4 regions of the Tardiphaga sp. GW821-FHT12E02 genome follow, and region 1 is predicted to be linked to each of the others. Evidence: riboswitches for the same ligand, from Rfam matches in the RefSeq annotation. Region 1 holds a riboswitch; each other region holds the start of a gene.
What was found. A riboswitch is a leader RNA that binds a small molecule or an ion and turns the genes downstream of it on or off. The one in region 1 is predicted to bind cobalamin.

Region 2: linked by a shared signal. The riboswitch ahead of AC1RQ5_RS23225 (TonB-dependent receptor plug domain-containing protein) and the one ahead of AC1RQ5_RS01925 (TonB-dependent receptor) in region 1 are both predicted to bind cobalamin.
Region 3: linked by a shared signal. The riboswitch ahead of metE (5-methyltetrahydropteroyltriglutamate--homocysteine S-methyltransferase) and the one ahead of AC1RQ5_RS01925 (TonB-dependent receptor) in region 1 are both predicted to bind cobalamin.
Region 4: linked by a shared signal. The riboswitch ahead of AC1RQ5_RS23280 (DUF1636 family protein) and the one ahead of AC1RQ5_RS01925 (TonB-dependent receptor) in region 1 are both predicted to bind cobalamin.

What each region holds. Positions count from the first base shown of each region.
Region 1 covers NZ_JBXAQK010000001.1:399,512-403,793, forward strand. Annotated here, with positions in the region: gene AC1RQ5_RS01915 (ABC transporter permease subunit) at 1-588, shown strand, start outside; gene AC1RQ5_RS01920 (ABC transporter permease subunit) at 590-2,059, shown strand; cobalamin riboswitch at 2,157-2,364, shown strand; gene AC1RQ5_RS01925 (TonB-dependent receptor) at 2,471-4,282, shown strand, end outside.
Region 2 covers NZ_JBXAQK010000001.1:4,897,543-4,901,824, forward strand. Annotated here, with positions in the region: gene AC1RQ5_RS23215 (O-acetylhomoserine aminocarboxypropyltransferase) at 1-644, shown strand, start outside; gene AC1RQ5_RS23220 (alpha/beta fold hydrolase) at 649-1,431, shown strand; cobalamin riboswitch at 1,562-1,759, shown strand; gene AC1RQ5_RS23225 (TonB-dependent receptor plug domain-containing protein) at 1,792-3,741, shown strand; gene AC1RQ5_RS23230 (FecCD family ABC transporter permease) at 3,735-4,282, shown strand, end outside.
Region 3 covers NZ_JBXAQK010000001.1:2,788,274-2,792,555, forward strand. Annotated here, with positions in the region: gene metE (5-methyltetrahydropteroyltriglutamate--homocysteine S-methyltransferase) at 1-1,733, opposite strand, end outside; cobalamin riboswitch at 1,837-2,060, opposite strand; gene prpB (methylisocitrate lyase) at 2,153-3,070, opposite strand; gene prpC (bifunctional 2-methylcitrate synthase/citrate synthase) at 3,081-4,262, opposite strand.
Region 4 covers NZ_JBXAQK010000001.1:4,910,744-4,915,025, forward strand. Annotated here, with positions in the region: gene cobN (cobaltochelatase subunit CobN) at 1-1,128, opposite strand, end outside; gene cobW (cobalamin biosynthesis protein CobW) at 1,229-2,242, opposite strand; gene cobU (bifunctional adenosylcobinamide kinase/adenosylcobinamide-phosphate guanylyltransferase) at 2,243-2,773, opposite strand; gene AC1RQ5_RS23280 (DUF1636 family protein) at 2,770-3,216, opposite strand; cobalamin riboswitch at 3,309-3,504, opposite strand; gene cobT (nicotinate-nucleotide--dimethylbenzimidazole phosphoribosyltransferase) at 3,570-4,282, shown strand, end outside.

The DNA of each region.
Region 1 (4,282 bases):
ACGCCGTCACGGCTGGATTTCAACAACCACCTCTCGCACGACATTTCCGAAGCCGCAGATCAGGCCTGGAAAACCACCTTCAATGTCGATGCCCAATGGGATCCGTCGCTGCCGCTCAGCAAATGGGGCGCGGCGCTGAAGGTCGATGATCATGCCGGCTATGGCGTGCTCGACCAGACATTCGGCAAATTATGGGACACATTCGAGCACCAGCAGCGTTTCCAGCAATGGGTTGGCCTGATCGCCCCCGTGATCACGCTGCGCGGCTTTTCCATGGGCCTTGCCGGCACGGATTTCGCGCAACATCGCGATTTCTCCACCGCCGCTGAACTGCAGCGCCGCAAGATCCAGGACATTGTCAGCGACGATCTCGTCGCCCATGCCGACACGCTCGACAATGCGCATTTCAGCTACAAGGCCGGCGCCAGGCTTTGGGCCACCGTGCCGGAGTTCAAATACCAGCTCCCCACCATCGGTTTCGCCGCAAGCCGGTATTGGCGCGACCTGCTGCTCCTCGCCACGATATTCGCTGCCGCCGCCTTGCTCGCGCATCTCGCAGTCTCCCGCAGCCTGAAGCGCGTGGCCTGACATGTCACAGCACACCACCGCCTCGACCTTCTGGCTCATCTTCCGCCACGAGCTCACCATCCTCACCCGCGACCGCACGCTGCCGATCGTCGCTATCTTGCTGGCGTTGATGGTACTGGGTGGGCTGTTCGTCGGCATCACCCAGGCGCAGCAGCGCAACGCGATGATCGCCGAGGTGACCGCGCACAGCGAAAAGCGGCAAGCCAATAACGAGAAGACACTGCAATCGGTTCTGGACGGCAAGCAAGCGCTGGTCCCGTTCGGCAATCCCGCCAACCCCGCGGCGCTGGCCGGCAACCTCGCCGGCCGCCACACCACGCTGCCGAATCTGCCGCTGGCAGCACTCGCGATCGGCCAGTCCGACATGGTGCCGAATTATTACCGCATCTCGTATCTCAGCAAGGTGCAGTTCATGTATGACACCGAGATCGAGAATCCGTGGAATCTGCTCAGCGGCCATTTCGATCTCTCCTTCGTCATCACCTTCGTGCTGCCGCTGCTGGTGATCGGCTTGTCCTTCAACATGCTGTCTGCCGAACGCGAACAAGGCACGCTGCGCATGCTGTTCGCGCAGCCGATGGCGCTGACGACGTTGGTCGCCGCCAAGGCCAGCGCGCGCTATCTCGCGCTGCTGGCGATCCTGCTGCCGCTGCCGCCGCTCGTCCTGCTGGCGCTGTTTCCCGAAACCCGCACGGCAGACTCACTGCTCTTCATGGCGCTGTGGGCGCTGGTCGTCGCCAGCTACACGCTGTTCTGGTTCGCGCTCGCCGCGCTGGTCAATGCGTTCGGTCGTACGTCCTCCTCCAATGCCTTGATCATGATCTCCGGCTGGACGTTTCTCGTCCTCATCCTGCCCATCGTGATGAATCTCGTCGTCGGTGCCATCAGCCCGGCCCCATCGCGCACCGAGCTTGCCAGCCGCACCCGCGTCGTCACTGCGGATGCACTGCGCGAATATGAGGACATGTACAGCACGGATTATCGCTATGCCTCCGATCCCGAGACATTGACGGTGAAGGACGGCCGCATCGAAGTCCCCGCCCGCATGCGCGCGTTCTTCCTCGCCAAGCAGCGCGTCGATGCGCAGGTCGAGCCGCTGCTGAACCAGTTCGATCATCAGTTGCTCGAACAGCAGAAGCTGGTCGATACGATCGGCTTTCTGTCGCCAGCCATCCTCGTCAACGAGGCGTTGAACCTCGTCGCCGGCAATGACTCGCGCCGCTTCCTTGCCTTCAAGGCGCAGACCGAAACCTTCCACAATGGCTGGCGCGCCTTCTTTGCGCCGAAGATCGCAACAGACCAAGCAACAACGCTCGCCGAGATGGCCGCATTGCCGGTGTGGCAATGGCGCGAGACCGCGGCGGATACAACTTCGTGGCGCATCGCATCGCGCGCCGCGCTACTGCTGCTTGTGAGCTTGATCATCGCAATCATCGCGATGCGTCGATTGCGCCGTGGCCAGATCGTCTGATGCCTCACGCATCGGTCGCAGTGATGCATGATCCACACACAGGCCGCCATAAAGGCGCCATCGAACCGCGCGCGCGTTGACACATTCGTAAACATCACCCTAACGTGATCCCGACGGTTCCTTCGGGACCAATAGGGAATGCGGTGAGGTTCGCGCGACATGGTCGCAAGGCGAGCCGACTCCGCGGCTGCCCCCGCAACTGTAAGCGGCGAGCCTTCGCCAAGAGCCACTGGACCTCGGTCCGGGAAGGCGGCGACAGGCATTGACCCGCGAGCCAGGAGACCTGCCGTCAGTCGTGGTCACACGCGAGCACATTGGGCGGGGTGTCCTGGTGGAAGTCGAATTGCGTTCGTGATGGATGCAAAGCGCCTTGGTTCGCGGTGACGTGCCACGTTATCGCGAGTTTTTTTGATGACCGCCGTCTCCTCCGTCGCAGTGATGCGCCGCCGTTTCCTTCTCTGCACCGTCGCATTGCCTTGCCTGCTGTGGTCCGCCGATGGCTATGCCCAGGACGCGAAACCGAGTCAGACCCTCGATCCCGTCTTCGTGCAGCCCACTGCCCAGCCGCAGCGCGCGCGCCGTGCGACCACCGGCAATGCAAGCCGCGCCGCGCGGTCGCGCCAGCAGCGTAATGTCGCCGCGACGACGGCCGCGCCTGTCGCAACGCCCATCGACCCGGTCTTCGCGGCACCGACGCTCAATCTCACCGGTACGGCGCCGACCGCCAGCCGCCTCGGCCTCACCCGCCTGCAGACGCCGGCCAGCGTCGATGTGATCTCCGCGCAGACCATGTCCGAGCGCGGCCAGCAGAACATCAATGATGCCGTGACGCAGAATGCCGTCGGCATCACCGCCAATCCGTCGCTCGGCAATGGCGGCCTCGCTTTCAGCGCACGCGGCTTCACCGGCTCCAGCTCCGTCATGACCATGTATGACGGCACCCAGCTCTATGTCGGCCAGGGCACGGCGACATTCCCTTATGACACCTGGTCGGCCGAGCGCATCGAGGTGCTGCGCGGCCCCGCCTCGGTGCTGTACGGCTCGGGCGCCATCGGCGGCGCCATCAATGTAGTGTCGAAACTGCCGACCTGGGTGCCGGTCAACCAGGCCGAGATGTCGCTCGACACCAACATGACCAAGCGCATCGCCGTCGATAGCGGCGGCGCCATCAATGACAAGGTCGCCTATCGCGTCACCGCCACCGGCAATCTCTCGGATGGCTGGATGGATCGCGGCAACAATTCCAATGTCTCCGTGCATGCCGCCATTCAGGTCAAGCAGACTGAAGACCTCACCTGGACCTTCCTCAGCGACTATGCCGACGTGCAGCCGCAGAATTATTGGGGCACGCCGCTGGTCAATGGCCGCATTCTCGAAGCGACGCGCTTCAACAACTACAATTTCAGCAACGGCATCGTTCACTACAAGGACAATCTCAACCAGATCCGCACCGAGTGGAACGTCACCGACGGCGTGACCGTGCGCAATGTGCTGTATTATATGGATGTCCATCGCCACTGGCGTAACGCGGAGAGCTACGTCTACAGCCCGGCGTCCGGCCTCGTGAACCGCAATGGCAACAACACCGAAATCTACCAGGCCCAGCAGCAGATCGGCGACCGCATGGACGCCACCTTCCGCGGCCATGTATTCGGCCTGGAAAACCAGCTCGTCACCGGCTTCGATGTCAACCACATCAAGTTCGGCCGCGATGCGAATTTCCTGTCATCGACGTCCACCGGCAGCTCGACAGTCACGCTTTTCAATCCGATCCCGGGTAACTATTTCAGCAATACGCCGACCGTCGTCGACTATCGCAGCATCACCAACCAGTATGCGTTCTTCGCGGAGAACAAGCTCAACATCACCGAGCAGCTGGCGCTGATCGGCGGCATCCGGCAGGACGAGACGAACGTCACCCGCACCGACTTCTTCAATCCGGCCAACAGCCTCGACAAGTCGTTCTCGAACACCACGTGGCGTGTCGGCGCCGTCTACACGCCGATCAAGGATCTCGCCTTCTACGGCCAGTATTCCACCGCCGTCGATCCCGTCACCAGCGGCCTTCTCGCGCTCAATGCAGCAAACGCGAACTTCACCCTGGCCACCGGCCGGCAGGTCGAATTCGGTGTCAAGCAATCGCTGTTTAACGGCCGCGCGGAATGGACGCTCGCCGGCTATGAGATCGTGAAGAACAATCTGCTGGCGCGCGATCCCAATAAC
Region 2 (4,282 bases), 4.5 Mb from region 1:
CCATCGGCGGCGTCATTGTCGATGCCGGCCGCTTCGACTGGCGCGCCTCCGGCAAATTCCCGCAGCTCACCGAACCCTATGCCGGCTATCACGGCATCGTCTTCGACGAACAGTTCGGCACTGCGGCTTTCATCATGCGCGCCCGCACCGAAGGTCTGCGCGATTTTGGCGCGTGCCTCTCGCCGACCAATGCGTTCCAGCTCCTGCAAGGCGTCGAGACACTCGGCATCCGCATGGAGCGCCATGTCGCCAATACGAGCGCCGTGCTTGCCGCGCTCACGGCCAACAAGGCGGTCGATTGGGTGCTGCATCCCTCGCTGGAAAACCATCCCGATCATGCGCTGGCAAAAACGCTGCTGCCGCGCGGCGCCGGCTCCATCATCTCCTTCGGCATCAAGGGCGGACGTCCCGCGGGCCGCAAATTCATCGAGGCACTGAAACTCACCAGCCATCTCGCCAATGTCGGCGATGCCAAGACGCTGGTGATCCATCCGGCCTCGACGACCCATCAGCAGATGGATGCCGAACAACTGAAGGCCGCGGGCATCGGCGAAGAGCTGATCCGCCTCTCCGTCGGCATCGAGGCCGCGCAAGACATCATCGACGATCTCGCGCAGGCGCTGCGCTTCTCGCAGAAGGGCTGAGCCGATGCAGATCACGGTCAATGGACACGACACCTTTGTCGCCAATGGCGGCCGCACCTTCGATCCGTCATTGCCCGTCGTCGTGCTGCTGCACGGCGCCGGCTTCGACAGCTCCACCTGGGCGCTGCATACGCGCTGGTTTGCGCATCATGGCTATGCGGTGCTCGCGCCCGATCTTCCCGGCCATGGCCGCAGCGGTGGCGACGCACTCACAACCATCGGCGATCTCGCCGACTGGACTGCCGCGCTGATCATCGCAGCAGGCGCAAAGCAGGCACGCCTCATCGGCCACTCCATGGGCTCGCTGATCGCGCTGGAGACCGCCGCGCGCCATCCCGACAAGGTCACGCGCCTCGACCTGCTCGGTACGGCGGCAACGATGACGGTCGGTCCCGATCTGCTGAAAGACGCCGAAGCCAACGAACATTCGGCCATCGACATGGTCTCGATCTGGGGTCTCGGCATGCGCGCCGAACTCGGCGGCAGTCTCGCGCCGGGTCTGTGGATGCATACCGGCGCGCAGCGCGTGCTGGAGGCGACGAAGCCCGGCGTGCTGCATGCCGATCTCAACGCCTGCAACGCGTATCAAGGCGCCCTCGCCGCAGCGGCGCAGATCAAGGTTCCCGTCACGCTCATCCTCGGCGAACGGGACATGATGACCCCGGCGAAATCCGGCAAAGCGCTGGCGGCAGCAATCACCGACGCGCGCACGGTGATTCTTCCCGCCACCGGCCACATGATGATGGTCGAGCGTCCCGACGAGGTTCTCGCCGCACTCAGCAGCTAGAACCAAAGCCGTCATTGCGAGCGCAGCGAAGCAATCCAGTTCTTCCTTCGCGTGGTTTCTGGATTGCTTCGTCGCTGTCGCTCCTCGCAATGACGAGCATATGCCTGTTGCGCAGCGCGACGCTCTGTGCGAGTTAGGTTCCGTCATCGGTGCCTCCGCGAGGAGGTGAAACGGGAATGCGGTGTGGGGGAGAACTCCCCCTGATGCCGCGGCTGCCCCCGCAACTGTAAGCAGTTGGTCCGGATCCTTGAAGCCACTGAGCATGCTCGGGAAGGCGGATCCGGAAAGCACTGCGAGCCAGGAGACCGGCCGGAGACATGACTGAACACGTTCGACGGTGGGTCGACGGCAAGGAATCTCATGTCTATCCGTATGGTCGCTGCGACTGGCGCAGCGATTCTGGCTGTGTCTGCACATCAGGCACAGGCGCAATCCAGTCCTCAGGAACTCTCAGAAGTCGTCGTCACCGCAAGCCGTGCGCCGGAGCCGCTGAGCGCAACCGGCAGCGCCATCAGCGTTGTTTCAGGCGAGACCATCGCGACATCCAATCCCGGCTCGCTGGTCGATGCGCTGCGCAGCGTGCCTGGCATCGACATCTCTGAAAATGGCGGCCCCGGCGGCACGGCGAATGTGCGCATGCGCGGCGCCAATACCGGCCAGACGCTGGTGATGATCGACGGCATCCGCGTCAACGATCCCACGGCGGCGTCCGGCGATTTTGAATTTGCCATGTTCGCGCCCTCGGCCATCGATCGCATCGAGGTGCTCCGCGGCCCGCAAAGCGCGCTCTATGGCTCCGACGCCATGGGCGGCGTGATCAATATCATCACCAAGAAAGGCTCGGGCCCCGCGCAGTTCAATGTCCGCACCGAAGCCGGCAGCTATGGCACCGTGGTGACGCAAGGCTCGCTGGTCGGCACCAATGGTCCGTGGTCCTATGCCTTCACCGGCGGCGGCCAGCACTCCAACGGTTTTTCACGTTACGGCTATCGCATCCCGGCACTCGAGGCGCGCTTCCCGAATCTCGAACGCGACGGTTTCGACCGCGTCGGCGGCAGCGCGCGCATCGGCTATGACGCCGGCGAAGGCATTCGACTCGAAGCCGGCACCGTGCAGTCCTTCACGCGCGCAGCCTATGACGCAGCGAGCGGCACGTTCCCGGATACGCCGGCATCGGCCGATCGCCTGCTGCAGACCATCTATGGCCGCGTCGGCATCGACTCCTTCGGCGGCATTCTCACGCATAACGTGACGGTGTCGAACACCCATACCGAACGCTCGTTCACCGACTACACCTATCGCACCAATATGCTGCCGCAGAACACGACGGTGAAGACGTCGGATTATTGGGGCAACAGCCTCGGCGCGGAATATCAAGCCAATCTGAAGCTCGGTGGTTTCGGCACCTTGATTTACGGCGCCAAGACGCAGAGCGAGACGGCGCAGACCTTCTCCACCAATGTGCTGCCCATCGCCGGCCTGATGACGCCGCTGCTGGCGAAGCAGCAGGACACCAATTCAGCTTTCGCTTTGTGGTCACTGCCGATCGGCGAGCGTCTGAACATCACGCTGGGTGGCCGTGTCGATGACGTGGTCAATGTCGCGCGTTTCGAGACGTGGCGCGCAACGGCGGCCTACAACATCGCGGAGACCGGCACCAAACTGCGCGCCAGCGCCGGCACCGGCGCCAAGGCGCCGACCTTGTTCCAGCTCTACGACACCACCTATGGCAGCCTCAACCTGACGCCGGAAACCAGCTTCGGCTATGACGCTGGCATCGACCAGAGCCTGTTCGACGGCCGTGTCGTGCTCTCGGTGACGGGCTTTGCCAATGACTTCAGCAACCTCATCAACTTCGTCAGCGATGCCTCGCGTCCGCTCGGCTACTACACCAATGTCGCCCGTGCCGAGACCAGCGGCCTTGAAGTCGGCGCCAATATCGATGTGATTCCAGGCCTCGTGAAGATCAATGCGGCCTATACCTATCTGCATGCGGTCGATCTCACCACCGGCCTGACCCTGGCACGTCGCCCGCAGAACCTGGCGCGTTTCGCGGTCACCATCACGCCGAATGATCGCTGGCTGATCGAGCCCCGCATCACGACGGTGTCGAAGCGCTACAGTGCCGCCAACGAGACCAATGTCGTCGATGCCTATACCCGCGTCGATCTCTATAGCGAATACAGGCTCGACGCGAACTGGAAGGTGTTCGCCCGCGGCGAAAACATCCTCAATGAGCGCTACCAGGAGGTGCTGAACTTCGGTACGACTGGCCCGGCACTCTATGCAGGATTCAACGCCACATGGTGACCGGACAGTCAGCAGCAAGACGAACGATGATCGCCACCGCGGCACTTGCCGCGCTGGTGGTTGTGCTGCTGCTGGCGTCGCTCGGTACCGGCCCTGTTCGCCTGCCGCCGCTGACGGTGCTCGACGCGCTGTTCGGCGGCGGCACCGATGTGCATCAGATCATCGTCCGGGAGATCCGATTGCCGCGCGCGATCCTCGCGCTTGCCATCGGTGCCATTCTCGGCCTGTCCGGTGCCGCGCTGCAAGGCCTCCTGCGCAATCCGCTCGCCTCACCATCGCTGTTCGGCGCACCGCAATCGGCGGCCTTCGGCGCCGTGCTGATGATCTCGCTCGGTCTCGCCGATGTCCGTTCATGGGCATTGCCCGTCGCGGGGATCACGATGGCCTTCGCATCGGTCTTCGTGCTGCTCACCATCGCCGGCCGCAATGCCGGACTGCTCCTGCTGATCCTCGCGGGCCTCGCCATTTCGAGTCTGGCCGGTGCCGCGACGGCGCTGGTGATGAACCTGTCGCCAAATCCCTTTGCCGCGCTTGAGATCGC
Region 3 (4,282 bases), 2.4 Mb from region 1:
GGCCCGGTGAGCATCGCCTTCATCGGCTTTTTGGTCAGTGACTGCGAATAGCGCCACCAGCCCACGGTCATTTCCTTCGGACGCGAGACGTCGCCGAACAGGATCGGCGGGCGTACATAGCGCGAGCCATAGGACTGCACCCAGCCGAATTTGGTAAAGGTGAAGCCGGTGAGCTGCTCGCCAAAGTACTGCACCATGTCGTTGCGCTCGAACTCGCCGTGCACGAGCACGTCGAGACCGATCTCCTCCTGCCAGCGCACCGCCTCGGCCGTCTCTTCGCGGAGGAACTGCTCATACTTGTCGAGCGTGATGTCGCCACGGGTGAAGGACGCGCGGGCATTGCGCACGATGGCCGTTTGCGGGAACGAGCCGATGGTGGTGGTCGGGAAGCGGGGCAGGTCGAAGGCCTTGCGCTGGATATCCGCCCGGTTTGCGAAAGGCGATTTGCGGCTGTGGCTCTGGCCGGTCAGGCCCGCCATGCGCCTGGCGACGGCGTCATTGTGAATCTTCGGCGATGAATCGCGTGCGATCACGGCACTGTCGGAGGCGGCGAGCGCATCGCCGACGCTGGCGCGGCCCTGCGCCAGTGCTCTGCCGAGGGTCGAGAGCTCGCCCATCTTCTGCAGCGAGAAAGCGAGCCAGCTTTTCACATCGGGATCGAGATCGGTTTCGAGCGCGAGATCGATGGGCACATGCAACAGCGAGCAGGATGTTGCGATCTGTACACGCTCCGCGCCGAGCTGCTTCACCACGGGCGTGATGTGATCGAGCGTGCCGGACAGATCCGTGCGCCAGACATTGCGTCCATCGACGACGCCGAGCGACAGCACCTGATCCGGCCGTATGCGCGATGCCACCTGTACGAGCTGATCGGTGCCGCGCTTGAGGTCGATATGAAGGCCGGCCACGGGGAGGGCCAGTGCGGTGTCGAGATTGTCGCCGATCTCGCCGAAATAGGTGGCGAGCATGATCTTCAAGCCCGGCACATTGGCGCAGATGCCTGCATAAGCGTGCTTCAGCGCATCGCGGGTGGGACTGTCGAGATCGAGCACGAGACAGGGCTCGTCGATCTGCACCCAGTCGGCACCGCGTTTCGCCAGCTCACGCAGCAGCTCGACATAGACGGGCAGGAGCCTGTCGAGCAGCGAGAGCGGATTGAAGCCTGCATCGTGGCTCTTGCCGAGCTTCAGGAAGGTGACGGGGCCGACCAGCACGGGGCGCGTGTGATGGCCGAGCGCCTTGGCTTCCTCGAACTCCTCGATCGGCTTGCGCGAGGACAAGGCGAATGTCTGATCGCTGGAGAATTCCGGCACCATGTAGTGATAGTTGGTGTCGAACCACTTCGTCATTTCCTGCGCGACAACGCCGTGGCCGTGATGGGCATGACCACAGCTTGCATCATGCGCATCGCCCTGGGCGCCGCGCGCCATGGCGAAATAGGTGGCGAGCGATACGCTGCCAGATGTCCAGCCATAGGCCCTGGGAATGGCACCGACCATCACACTGGTGTCGAGCACCTGATCATAGAGTGAAAAGTCGTTGGACGGGATGATCGTCACGCCGAGTGATTTCTGTCGCGCCCAATTGGCGGCGCGCAGATCGGCTGCAGTCTTCAGCAGCTCTTGTTCGGTGGATTTCCCGGCCCAGAAACTTTCGAGGGCGAATTTCAATTCGCGCCGCGGACCGATCCGCGGCGTACCGAGCGTTGCAACAGGAAGTGAAGAGATCGACATAGCTTTAACCCCATGATTGGGGGCAAAGGGAAGGCGGACGCGGGCATGATCTGCCGCACATGCGGCAGGCTGCTTAGCGCACCACCGGGACACCCCGCCCGTGGACGTACAGTTTGTCGAGGCAGGTCTCCTGGCTCGCGGGTCGTGGCTGACGTCCGGCCTTCCCGAAGCTTTTGGCTTCAGTGACACTGATGGACGCTCGCTCACCGCTTACAGTTGCGGGGGCAGCGCCGGCCTTGCGACGAACTCATGACGTTCGTCGCGCACCGGCTTCCCTCTTAGCTCCGGATCGAACATGACCCGGAGACCTCGACGCAGAGACTTAAGTAGGCCGGGATCGGTTCGTCAATCCGTGGGCTGCCGTGTGGGCAGGTCGCGCATTGCATGTGCCAATCCCGACAGTGGGCAGAGGCCCGTCGTTATCGCGGCATGGCTTCCGGAACGATGGTCTGGATGATCGACGAATCCAGGGCTTCGTAATCATGCAGGCCGATGGTGTCGTAAAGCTCGGCGCGAGTCTGCATGCGATCGACCATGTTGTGGGTGCCGCCATCACGCGCGATGGCGGCATAGAGATCGGCCTGCGCCTTGTTGGCGACACGCAATGACGAGACCGGCCAGATCACCATCGCATAGCCCATCGCTTCGAATTCCGATGCGGTGAAAAACGGCGTCTTGCCGAACTCCGTCATATTGGCGAGCAGGGGCACGCCGGGCATCCGCTCCGCGAAGGCACGAAACATCTCGGCGGTGTTGAGCGCCTCCGGGAAGATCGCATCGGCGCCCGCGTCCATATAGAGCTTTGCGCGTGCCACCGCGCCGTCGAGGCCTTCGCTGGCGGCGGCATCGGTGCGCGCGATGATCACGAGATCGCGACGCGCTTTGGCGGCGGCCGCGACCTTCGCGGCCATGTCGCGAGCATCGGCGATCTTCTTGTCGTTGAGATGACCGCATTTCTTCGGGAGGATCTGGTCTTCGAGATGCAGCGCGCCAGCACCGGCATCCTCGAAGGTGCGAACAGCATGCATCACATTCAGCGCTTCGCCATAACCGGTATCGGCATCGACCAGCAGCGGCAGTTGTGCCGCGCGGACGATTTGGCGGATGAAGAAAGACACCTCATCGACGGTGATGATCCCGAGATCTGGCAGGCCCATGGAGGCCGTCATCGCTGCGCCGGACAGATAAAGACCTTGAAAGCCAAAGGATTTGGCCTGCAGGGCCGCCATGCCGTTGTGCGCGCCCGGGAGTTGGAGAATGCCGGGTGCTTTCAGCAATTGGCGAAAGCGACGGCCGGCGGTTTCAGTGGGCAGATCCGAGGCGACGAGATAGGGCATTCCATTGTCCTCAAGCTGCGCGTGGCGCGGGCGTGATGCCGCGTTGATCGATCGGCACGAAGGCCAGGTTCTCCGGGCCGACATAATTCGCAGAGGGCCGGATGATCTTGTTGTCAACGCGTTGCTCGATGATGTGGGCAGCCCAGCCGGAGGTGCGGGCGATCACAAAAAGCGGCGTGAACATCGCCGTAGGCACGCCGAGCATGTGATAGGACACGGCGCTGAACCAATCGAGATTGGCGAACATCTTCTTGGAATCCGCCATGGCCGCTTCGATGCGGTCGGCGATCTCGAACATTTTGAGCGATCCAGCGTCCTGCGAGAGACGGCGCGCGACGTCCTTGATCACCTTGTTGCGGGGATCGGCGATCGTATAGACGGGATGTCCAAAGCCGATCACGACTTCCTTATTGGCGACACGACGGCGGATGTCGGCCTCGGCCTCATCGGCATTGACGTAGCGCTTCTGGATTTCGAATGCGACTTCGTTGGCGCCGCCATGCTTGGGCCCGCGCAGCGCGCCAATGGCGCCGGTGACGGCCGAATAGATATCGGCGCCGGTGCCGGCGATGGAGCGCGCGGTGAAGGTCGAGGCATTGAACTCATGCTCGGCATAGAGAATGAGCGAGGTGTGCATCGCGCGCACCTCTGCCGGTTTCGGCGCCTTGCCATGCAAGAGATGCAAGAAGTGGCCGCCGATGGTGTCGTCATCGGTTTCCAACTCGATGCGACGGCCGTTCTGCGAGAAGTGATGCCAGTATAAGAGCATCGAGCCGAGCGAGGCCATCAGCCGGTCGGCGATGTCGCGCGCGCCGGGATGGTTGTGGTCGGACGCTTCCGGCAGCACGCAGCCGAGCGTGGAGACGCCCGATCGCATGACATCCATCGGATGGGCAGCGGCTGGCAGGGTTTCCAGTGCGGTGCGCACGGCGCTTGGCAGGCCGCGCAGGCTTTTCAGTTTTGTCTTGTAGGCGGCGAGCTCGGCCGGCGTCGGCAGCGTGCCGTGGACGAGAAGATAGGCGATCTCCTCGAATTCGCAGCTCTCGGCGACATCGAGGATGTCATAGCCGCGATAATGCAGATCATTGCCGGTGCGGCCCACCGTGCACAGCGCGGTGTTGCCGGCGACGATGCCGGAGAGGGCCACGGATTTCTTCGGAGCCGGGCGGGCCTGCAAAACCTCGTCAACCATGGAAGTCTCCTTGCGTGTTT
Region 4 (4,282 bases), 4.5 Mb from region 1:
GCGGTTCGGATAATTGGCGAGGATCAGCGCGACGCGACGCTCGGCGATCTCCGTGCGGCGCAGACGCACCCAGGCACACGCCAGATCAGCGGCCGCATCGATGCGATCCGGCACCGGCCTCAGCAGCGTCGGCGTGAAACCGCCGTCACTTTTGCCGCGCTCCTTGAAGGCGATGACATTCGCGAAAATACGGCCATCGACTTCCGGCAGCACCACATGCATCGCCAGATCGCGCGGCGTGAGGCCCCGTGACGAACTCTCCCAACTCGCATGCGAGATGCCGGCCTGTGCGACCTGCAGCACAGGGCAACCCGATGCGGACAAGACGCCAGCGTCGTCGTTGGCCGTCGCGGTCGCGAAGGCTGTCGCGTTGATGATGACATCAGGCGGGAATGCACCCAGCGCCGCGCGCAGGAAGGCGACAGAGCGCTCGTCCTTCAGGCTGGTGACATAGAGGCAGACCGGATTGAGCCCGCGCGCATCCAGGGCATCGCGCAGCGCTGCGATCGCGGCCGTGTCGCCGCCTGCGACCAGCGCACGATAGAAGATCACCACGGCGTTCGGACGCTCATCGCCCAAAGGCGCCTGCGGCCAGAATCCTGCGGATGGCATCGGCCGCGCGGCAGGCGGCTTGTCACCCTGCCCGATCAGATGTGCGGCGTAGCGCAACGCCAGCGCCGCATTCTCGACACCGCCTTCGCTGCAGTAGCGCCACAGCGCATGCGTCGCATCGGCAGCGATCGTACCACGTGCGGCAAGCTCCGCATTCCAGTCCATCTCGCCGGGAACGCAGGCGAACAGCGCGCCGCGCGCGATGGCATCGCTGCGCAGGCTCTCGACGCCATGCGGCCAATAGCTGATGCCACCGAGCATGCGCAGCAGCACGATCTTCGCTTTGGCCAGCGTCCGCTCGACATAGAGATCGACCGAAGCGGGATGGCCGAGCGCGAGGAGATTGGTGAGCCGCACGCTCGGGAAGTCTGCGCCAAGACTCGCATGCGCCGCACCGAAGGCGGCGAGATCGCTGTCCGCCGCAGACAGCACGACAATATCCGCCGTCGCCTGCCCGAGATCGCGGGCGACGTCGCCGTCGTCAATACTGCCGGAGGTGTCGAGCTTGAGATGCATGCGCTCCCCTAATCGTCATTGCGAGGAGCGAAGCGACGAAGCAATCCAGATCTTGGCTTGCTGGATTGCTTCGCTCCGCTCGCAATGACGGCGGTCGTTGCTAGCCTGCCAGCGCCTTGCGCACGGCGTCGGTATCAAAGCCCTTCAATCCGATGACGACGAGATGTTCGGGATGACTCACATCCGGCCGTGCAAAAGCGAGATCGACGCGGGCGCCGACGGCCTGCACCACAATGGGCGCCGGTTTGTCGGCGATGCGGGCATGGCCCTTCACGCGCAACACGCCTTCGATGCCGAGCGCTCCGCCAACGCGGGCGCGCATGGCGTCGAGATCGCCGGCGGCACCGGGTTTGATGACAATGCTGTCGAAATCGTCGTGATCGTGTTCTTCCTCCTCGCCGTGATGACCGACGCGGGCGGCCATATCATCTTCGGCTGCGGCGTTGAGGCCGATCAGCACGCTTGGCGCGAGATCGCCCTTGGAGCGGACGATGCCGACGCCCGCGCGAAGCTCGGCCTTCAGCTTGGTTTCGATTTCGGCGAGCTGCTCGGCGCTGACAAGATCGCTCTTGGAGAGCACGACGAGATCGGCGCAAGCGAGCTGGTCTTCGAACACTTCTTCGATCGGATCATCATGCTCGATGCCTTCGTCGGCCGCGCGCTGCTCGGCGACCGCATGCTCATCGAGCGTGACGCGGCCTTCGGACAGCGCCAGGGCATCGACCACAGTCACGACGCCATCAACAGTCGCGCGCGTCTTCACGGCCGGCCATGCAAAGGCCTTCAACAACGGCTGTGGCAATGCGAGGCCGGAGGTTTCGATCACGATCGCATCGAGCGGACGCTCGCGCGACAACAGCTTTTCCATGGTCGGCACGAAATCATCGGCCACCGTGCAGCAGATGCACCCATTGGTGAGCTCGACGATGTCGCCGGGCGCGCAGGCTTTCGCCGCGCATTCCTCGACGAGGCCACCATCGAAACCGGCATCGCCGAATTCATTGACGATCACGGCAATGCGGCGTCCATCGGCCTGGGTCAGCAGCGAGCGCAACAGCGTGGTCTTGCCGGCGCCGAGGAAGCCGGTGAGGACGGTGACGGGAACGCGGGACATTCAATTCTCCTGGAAACGCTTGAGCCAAAGAGGCAGGCCGGCAGCGACGAAAGCGACATTGTTGACAGCGGCGGCAATGGTCTGGTTGAGGCGGCCCTGCGCATCACGGAAGGCGCGGCCGAGCGGGGTCTCCGGCACCAGGCCGAGACCGACTTCATTGGATACAAACACGATGGGATAGCGCGAGACATCGAGGAAGCGCACCAGCCGCTTTGCCTCGACCTCGGGATCGCGCTCCGCCATCATTAGATTGGACAGCCACAGCGTCAGGCAATCGACGAGAATGACGCGGCCGATGGTGGATTCGCGCGTCAGCGTATCCACCAGCGCCAGCGGCTCCTCGATGGTGATCCAGCCCTCGCCGCGCTGCTTGCGGTGCTGCGCGATGCGCACCTGCATCTCGTCATCGCCGGGCGTCGCCGTGGCGAGATAGACTTTTGTGAGCGACATCTCGCCGATCAGCCGTTCGGCAAAGGCCGACTTGCCGGAGCGCGCGCCGCCGAGAACCAATGTGGTGCCGAGCGATGTCATTTCGGCGCCCTGCCATCTGCGGGCGACCAGCGCAGCGGCGGCACGCGCGCGACCATGCCCTTGCGCAGCACGTCGGCGCGCTCGCGCCACGGCACCAAGCCGTAATCGGATGTCTGATAGGACTGCACGAAGGATGCGACCGCATCCGGGCCGGTGTCCGCCAGCAGGTCGCCGAACAAGAATGTGTAGCCATCCTGGCTCGTCACCGCGACCGTTGTCGGCCGCTTGCAGACGCTGAGGCACTGCACCGGGCGCACCATGACATCGACATCGCGCGCATCAAGCGCGGCCGTGACAGCATCCAGCATGGCAGAACCGACCACGGCGCCATCGGCGGCCTTGCAGTTCACGCATACGCTGACCACCACCGGCGCTGAAGGCAGCGGGCGCGGCAGGTCATTGACGGCAAGGTCGTCGGGCAAACTCGATGCGTTGCGATCCATCACGGGCTCAAATCGGGCGAGCTTTGTTGGGTCGCGCGGATGCTGCCATCCGCTCGCTCCCGTCCGGTGCACCCCGCCCCGACGACGCCTCCAAAGCACAATTCGTGACGGCAGGTCTCCTGGCTCGCGAGTCGGCGCCCATCACCGCCTTCCCAGCAATTCCCCGATCAGGAACTCCCAGTGGCACCGGCGCGGGCTCGTCGCTTACAGTTGCGGGGGCAGCGCCGGTATCGCACCGGCTTCCCTTTTCACCTTCCACGCGGAAGGACCATCGCCGCGGACGCTATCTGCCCCCACAGTCCGGGTCAACCACAGCCGGAACCGCGCCGCTGCTGTTGACCGAATGGCCGCGGATGCGCGAGACAGGCGGCCAAAGGAACCTGATTTTGACCACACAGAGCCCTATCTGGCAGCCGCCGGCCATCGCGCCCCTCGATCCCGCCACCGAGGCCAGCCTGCGCGCGGTCATCGACGGCAAGGCCAAGCCGCCGGGTTCGCTCGGGCGAATCGAGGAACTGGCCCTCCAGCTTGGCATGATCCGCCATCCCGGCGAGCCGCGCGGCGAGAAAGCCGTGCTGCTGGTCTTCGCCGGCGATCACGGTCTCGTGGCCGAGGGCGTGTCGCAGTATCCGTCAGCCGTGACCGTCGCGATGGTCATGACCTACCTCGCCGGTCGCGCCACTGCCAATGCGTTCGCCAAGGCGAATGCCATCGACGTTCGCGTCATCGATATCGGCGTCGCAGCGGAACTGCCGGTGCATCCGGGTTTGCGCGACGCCAAGGTGCGCTTGGGCACCGCCAATGCCGCGCGCGAGCCGGCAATGACGTCGGAACAAGCTGCCACTGCACTCGCGCATGGCATCCGCATCGCGATCGGTGAGATCAAGGCCGGTGCCGATATCATCGCGCTCGGCGAAATGGGCATCGGCAATACCGCCTCCTCCGCGTTGCTTGCGCATCGCCTCGCACCAGCGACGCTCACTGACTGCATCGGTGTCGGCGCCGGCCAGGACGATCTCGGCATGGCCCGCAAGCGCGCTGCGATCGAGATGGCCTCCGCGCGCAG